3 regions of the Brevundimonas sp. EU05-FHT14B07 genome follow, and region 1 is predicted to be linked to each of the others. Evidence: predicted binding sites of a transcription regulator. Region 1 holds the regulator's gene; each other region holds the start of a gene.
What was found. The regulator LexA, encoded in region 1, represses DNA repair genes until DNA is damaged. The targets are predictions, from matches to a motif close to ATGTTCNCNANNTGTTCT.
Positions count from the first base shown of each region.

Region 1 (2,261 bases):
CCGAGGACGCCGGCCTGCCGCGCGCCTCTATCGCAGACATTCGCGGCGGCGACGCCGAGGAGAATGCCGTCGCCCTGCGCGCGCTTCTGGCCGGCGCGGCCGGCCCCTACCGCGACATCGTGCTTCTGAACGCCGCCGCCGCCCTCGTTGTGTCCGATCGCGCGGCCGATCTGGCCGACGGCGCCGCGCTCGCCGCTGCCGCCATTGACGACGGTCGAGCCGCCGAAGCGTTGGATTGCCTGGCCCGCATCACCTCCACGCCGCTGGAAAGCGAAGAGCCCGCATGACCGACGTTCTGGACCGTATCGCCGCCTACAAGCGCGAGGACGTCGCTGCCCGCAAGGCGGCGACCTCACAGGACGCCGTCGAAGCCCTGGCCCGCGCCGCATCGGCCCCGCGCGGCTTTCGCGCCGCCTTGGAGCGCGCCGAAGAAGAAACCGGTCGTCCCGCCCTGATCGCCGAGATCAAGAAGGCCAGTCCATCCAAGGGTCTGATCCGTCCCGACTTCAATCCGCCGGCCCTGGCCCGCGCCTATGAGGCCGGCGGCGCGGCCTGTCTGTCGGTGCTGACCGATGGCCCCAGCTTCCAAGGCGACGACGCCTATCTGGGCCAGGCCCGCGAGGCCGTCGCCCTGCCCTGCCTGCGCAAGGATTTCCTCGTCGATCCCTGGCAGGTTGCCGAAAGCCGCGCCCTGGGCGCCGACTGCATCCTGATCATCTTGGCCATGGTCGATGACCGGTTGGCCGCCGAGCTGCTGTCGGAAGCCGAACGGTTCGGCATGGATGCGCTCATAGAGACCCACGACGAGGAAGAAATGGCGCGCGCTTGTGCGCTTGGTGGCGATCTGGTGGGGGTCAATAATCGTTCGCTGCGCACGTTTGAGGTCGATCTGGAAACCACGGAGCGGCTGTCCATGCTCAGCCCGGTGCGCGCTCTGCTGGTTGCGGAGAGCGGCATCTTTACGCCCGACGACGTGGCGCGGGTTTCGGCGGCGCACGCCCAGGCGATCCTGGTTGGCGAGAGCCTGATGCGGCAGGCCGATGTCGAGGCGGCGACCCGTCAGTTGCTGGCGGTCTGAGCCGACACGCGGCGGCAAGCCTCGCCGTTAAGTTGACATTAGCAAGGAACACTTACAGAACATCGACAAATGTTCACGGCCCGTTCCGATTCGTCGGCGGGCGCATGAGGGCCTGGCGATGCTCACGCGCAAACAGCACGAACTGCTGATGTTCATCCACGAACGCATCCAGGAGACCGGCGTCTCCCCTTCGTTCGACGAGATGAAGGAGGCGCTCGATCTGGCCTCCAAGTCTGGCATTCACCGGCTGATCACAGCGCTGGAGGAACGCGGTTTCATCCGCCGTCTCGCTCACCGCGCCCGCGCGTTGGAAGTCACGAAGCTGCCCGAACAGGCGACGGCCGGCGCGCCGCGCGGTCGCGCCGGGTTCAAGCCCGACGTCATCGAGGGCGGCGGGGGTGTCCGACCTGCGGCCCCGATGGCGGCCAACGACACCCGCGAACTGCCGCTGATGGGCAAGATCGCCGCCGGCACGCCGATCGACGCAATCGAGCATGAAACGGCGCGCTATCCGGTCCCGGAATCCATGCTGGGTTCGGGCGAGCACTATCTGTTGGAGATCGAGGGCGACTCCATGATCGAGGCGGGCATCCTGAACGGCGACATGGTGGTGATCAAATCGACCGACAACGCCGCCTCCGGAGAAATCGTGGTGGCTCTGGTGGAAGGCGAGCAGGCGACGCTGAAGCGCCTTCGCAAGAAGGGGGCCTCGATCGCGCTGGAACCCGCCAACCGCAACTACGAGACCAAGATCTACGGCTCGGATCAGGTCGCGGTCCAAGGCAAGCTGGTCGGCCTTATGCGCCGCTATCACTGACGTCCGGATCGGACTGACGCGCCCAGGGGCGGTCGCCGCGAACGTCGGCCGTCCACACCGCGCGCCATCGATTCGGCTCGCCCGAACGGACGCGCCACAACTCTACTGCCCCGCCTCGCGCAAAATCCACCCCGTCCAGGACAAGGCGATCCTGACAGGCGCTTGGAATTGAGGTGACGACAGCGCGGACGCTGACGACGGGCGCTGCGCGGCATAAAGTCTCCATCTGATCTGAGCTCGGCGACTTCCGCCCCCACCAGATCGCCACGGGCACCGCCTCTTCGGTGCCCGGTCGACAGGAAAAGCGGTCGCAGACCCAGCCCGTCTCCGACCGGTCCGTCATGATCAGCCCTCGTCGTCGCGACC
Region 1 covers NZ_JBYTCZ010000003.1:180,464-182,724, reverse strand. Annotated here, with positions in the region: gene trpD (anthranilate phosphoribosyltransferase) at 1-287, shown strand, start outside; gene trpC (indole-3-glycerol phosphate synthase TrpC) at 284-1,078, shown strand; gene lexA (transcriptional repressor LexA) at 1,197-1,895, shown strand; gene AC3WRC_RS08745 (ComEC/Rec2 family competence protein) at 1,876-2,261, opposite strand, start outside.

Region 2 (2,261 bases), on a different contig from region 1:
CAAGATCGGTGACCAGGGCCCGGGCTTGGGTCGCGGCCATGCCGGGATGCAGGCGATGGGCGCGGGCGGCGGGGTCGGCGGCCAACACCACGCGTCTGCGGCCTTGGCGCCCGACCAGGACCAAGGGCGTCTCAGGCGACGGCGCGTCGGGTCCAAGCCAGCGTCGCAGCCGATCGGTCGGCCAGGTGGGGAGGTAGAGCGAGACGACCCGTCTCATCGCAGGCTTCCAGTTCGAAATCCGCGCAGGCTCCGGCGCGGCAGCGGATCAGTTCGACGAACCAGCGCGGGCGGCCGACGCCGGGCACGGGCAGGGGGGCGGAGGGCAGGGCGGTGACCCGCCAGCGGGTGGCGGCGGCGGTCGGCTGGCCGAAGTCCGCCGCATCGGCCTGACGACGCCATCGTCGCACGGCCAGACCAAGAGAGCCGGTGTCCTCGGCGACCAACTGCAGCCGCCGGGACGCCGTCATGGACAGGCGGGCCACTTCGCCGACGACCGCGCCGAAGCCGCCGTGACGCAGGCCGTCCTCGAAGGCGGCCAGCAATCCGGCCTCGTCCTCGGCCTCCACATAGATGACTCGGTTCGAAGACAGCCCCGCCTGCTCCAGCGCCGGCGCGAACAGGTCCGGGCGGGTCACACACCAGAGCACCGGCCCCTGGGTGCGCGCTGCCACACCGGCCGCAAACAAGGCGGCAACGGCCCCGTCGATGGCCCCGTCGCCGCCGCCAGCCACCTCATGCAGCGCGCCGAGCGCCAAGCCGCCGGCGGGCAGCCGGCGATCGAGCGCGGCCAGTCCAAACGGCAGCACGCCGCCAGGCGGACGTCGACCCGCCTCGATACGGGCGATCTCCGCGCGGAGCGCCTGGAAGGATGGGGAGGCGGCGGACATGTTCTCCTGAAACCGGATGCGAGCTGAACGTTCCTTATTTGTTCTTATTCGAGCGTGTGAGAGTCAAGGCGGATCGCAACGGCGTTGTGGATCGCCCTGTGGGCGGCGCCATCCCGGGCGCGGCGCGTTAGCCCCACGATGACGCAGCCCCTCCGATACCCCACCACCCCCGACGGCCGCTATTTCGTGGTTCGAGGCCGGCTGTGGCGGTGCTCCAATCCTGCTCTGTCGGCGGAGGCGAGGGACGAACTGGTGCATGATCTGATGTCGGCGCGCCGGGCGGTGCGGACGGCCTTGGCGGCTGAGGATACGGACGCTTTGGCCGCAGCGCGGCGCAGCGTCGACAAGGCCAAGGTGGGGTTGGGTGAGCGGGGCCCTGTGTGGTGGACCGACGGCTCGCCGGATCTCAATCGACACATGGCGCGAAACACTACCTATGCAGACTGGTTCGCCAGTCTGGGCGAGACGGCCGAATGACCACAGCACTCGACCGTTTCGTCCTAGCTCAAGACCCCGTGATCGAAACGGCGATGGCCGAGCTCGCGGCGGGTCGCAAGACAAGCCACTGGATGTGGTTTGTCTTCCCCCAGGCCCGGTCGCTGGGACAGTCTTCGACAGCCGCCTTCTATGGCATGGGATCGCTCGCGGAGGCGCAGGCCTATCTGCTGCATCCCGTTCTAGGGGCGCGTCTCATCCGCGCAGCCCAAACCGCGACCACGGCGCCGGCGGCGTCGGTGCTTCAGCTGTTCGGATCGCCCGACGATCTCAAATTCCGATCATCGATGACGCTATTCGCCGCCGTGGCGGCCGATCCGAGCGTGTTCGACGCGGCGCTCGCACGCTGGGGCCTTTCGCCTGATCCGTTGACCGCAGAACTTGTGTTGACCGCCAGGACGGGACCGGATCGTCTTTAAACAACTATCAGAGGCTTTACGTGGCCTAGGCGTCGATAACTGACAAAGCGCCGTCGGGCAGCGGGCGCTGCAGCGCCTTGGCCGTCTCCCACGGCGCCGTCATCCAGGCCTCGATCTCGTCGGACTGCGTCAGGATCATCGCCTCACCGCCTGTAACCCAATCGGATGGGTCCTTCTCCGTGTTGCCGTTGGGATGGGGCTCGAGTTTGGGGTTGTGACTGTCCGTCATCATCATCTCCTGTGTTCCCGTAATGTTCTGGGTTTGCGGTGGTTCCTTGAGCAGGCGCGTCGAAAGTCTGATCGAGCCATCAAGCCGAGCGCCGCAGCGGCTGACGATCTCAGGGGGGGGGGACTCTCATCGTCACCCAATCGACACAGCCGGCGATTGGCAGGCCGGGTGTCGAAAGCCGGTTCTGCGACTGGGCGACCGACCAGTTAGACCTTCGACATGGACCTGCTC
Region 2 covers NZ_JBYTCZ010000004.1:29,574-31,834, forward strand. Annotated here, with positions in the region: gene AC3WRC_RS10535 (Y-family DNA polymerase) at 1-217, opposite strand, end outside; gene AC3WRC_RS10540 (ImuA family protein) at 132-887, opposite strand; gene AC3WRC_RS10545 (hypothetical protein) at 1,026-1,364, shown strand; gene AC3WRC_RS10550 (DUF1810 domain-containing protein) at 1,361-1,801, shown strand; gene AC3WRC_RS10555 (hypothetical protein) at 1,827-2,030, opposite strand.
Region 2: AC3WRC_RS10540 (ImuA family protein) is a predicted target of LexA. The motif match lies at 915-932, and genes of this name have one in related genera.

Region 3 (2,261 bases), on a different contig from region 1:
CTCGCGGGCGGTCATCCAAGTCGCCCAAATTTTTCAGGCCCGCCCGACGTAAAGCTAGCTCATCGCGTTCATCAAGCTCCAAAGCGGAGACAGTCAGACGACGGACCATTGCGCGTTCGGTTGCGCAATCGAACACGTCATGCGGCTGTCCAAATCGACTGAGCGCACGCGCCGCCTGGGGTGTGGATGCGAAAGCGCAACGGCTCTGCAAACCTAATCCGCGCCCACGCAACTGGACGAGTTGAAACAGTTTCTTCTCGCCGCCGAACAGATGTGTGCAACCGGTCACATCCATCATCAAACCGTGCGGCGGATCTATTGTGATCATGGGCGAAAAACGATCGAAGTCCTCTAGAACCTGAGCAAGCCAAGCGTCGTCCGCTTCGGGCTGCGTCTCTGCGACCTTCAGCACAGGGAGGCGCGCACGCGCATCAGCCAGCGTCTGGCCGGGACGCAGCCCTTGGCGCGACGCCTCAGGGCCGACGCTGCTCAGCCGCAGAGCGCCTTTGACCTTCTCCACCAGCACAAGCGGCGCTTCAGGCGTGTCGGCGCAGGCTTTCAGTTGTAGCCTGTCGCTGGGAAGCCAAGGGAACCACACGGCCAGATAACGTCGCCGGCTCGACGAATGATCGTCCTTCACGATCCCACTCCATGAGAGAGGCTACGACTGCCGCGCTTCCTCGATGACGCAAAAGTTTGGCGGAAAAGGCCGGCCGACCTGGCGCCCCGCCTTCCAGAGGGGTCGAGGCTGCGGATTTTATCGACCATCGACTTTCCGCCGCGCTGGGCTGGGGTGCGGCCCCTGCACGCGCCAAAAAAAGCTGCTTGCCGCCATTACGAGCCGCCAGCGACAGCCGCCGGCTAGCCGTGAGGCTTAGAGCCCGGTCTTCTCCCCATGCGCTCAGCAGCACTACACCTATGCCGCGCGTGCGCAGGGCGTCTTCACCCACACCCAAAAGGGTGCGGATGTCGCGAGCGCGAACCAACAAAACCTCATTGGGTGACAGGCCCATCTCATGCAGCCCCGCCCCATACGGGTGGCCGTTCTCGCCAGCGCCTCGATCATGAACGGCCCACAGGAAGCCCTGACCAGGCGTGATCGACAAAGCCATGCCCAAGCCGAAGCCGTTTACGGTCACGGCGTCCGCGGCATTCTCAGCGTAGAATTCGTGTGTTCCGGCAGGCGTCAGCACGGCCAGAACGCGTGCCATATCACCTCCGTTTAAGTCGCTATCAAACCTGCGCTTTATGAGAGGAGAAGAGTGGCGTGCTAGCGAAAAGCTTGAGACTAAATCTCGTTTGTTCATCATTTGTTCTATATGCGACTTCACACTCCCAACGAGTCAAGGTGAGAAAAGTAGCCCTCCAATTTTAGCTCAGCCGCTTCGTAGAGGGCTCCCATCTTGATCGGCCCGAACCGATAAGTTCTGGCGCGAAGTTGAGGCTTGGGCCTGAGGAGCGCTCACCCAGTTCGACGAAATTCGAGCAAAGGCCGAAAGTGTGAAAATCTATAGGCTTATCGGCCTTTCCCATTGCCCGCGCCGGTTCCAAGCGGAAACACCTTCCGGCCTATCCGGCCGGGCGTCAAAGCTAGAGATGCCTTGAGAAGGTGGTGCCGCTTAGGTGACTCGAACACCTGACCCCATCATTACGAAAGCGATAAGACGCATATTTATATAGCAAAATCAGCTATTTAAATCGGTCTTGGTCGGATTATTTTACCTAAAGTTTCTTTGATATGGGCGGCATACTGGGAGGACGTGTGGCCTAAATAGTGGGGTAAATTCAACAACATCAACCTCATTTCCACATCACACCCATTTTCCATCATGCCCGCCCTCACACCTCAAAATTTCAACCACTATGACACCACCCGTGTGTCTATTTCCGTGCGGGGTGATGGTGGCCGGAACTGGAATGAACTCGCTCGCCTTCCAGAGCTTGAGCGGGCGATTCGTAGCTGCCCAGATCGCTATTTTGTGACCCTAACAACCCGTCGGGCATTCACGCCAGGCATCATGACCGCTGAAGTCGGCAAGGTGTTGCATCGGGTCAACGGCAAACTTTTTGGAACGCATTATTCTCGCAAAAAGGCGGTGCGGCTTGCCGTCTATGCCGTGCAAGAGCGCAGTTTGGATGAAGGCTTGCACACCCACCTTATTGTCGGCGTGCCGGAAGGAAGCTTGGCCCTGAAAGCCAACCCTGCCTCTTTGGATGCTGGGTCATTGATCGTGTCAGAGTGGGTGGATGCGGATCCAGAA
Region 3 covers NZ_JBYTCZ010000002.1:366,661-368,921, reverse strand. Annotated here, with positions in the region: gene AC3WRC_RS05925 (Y-family DNA polymerase) at 1-640, opposite strand, end outside; gene AC3WRC_RS05920 (ImuA family protein) at 537-1,211, opposite strand; gene AC3WRC_RS05915 (hypothetical protein) at 1,830-2,261, shown strand, end outside.
Region 3: AC3WRC_RS05920 (ImuA family protein) is a predicted target of LexA. The motif match lies at 1,300-1,317, and genes of this name have one in related genera.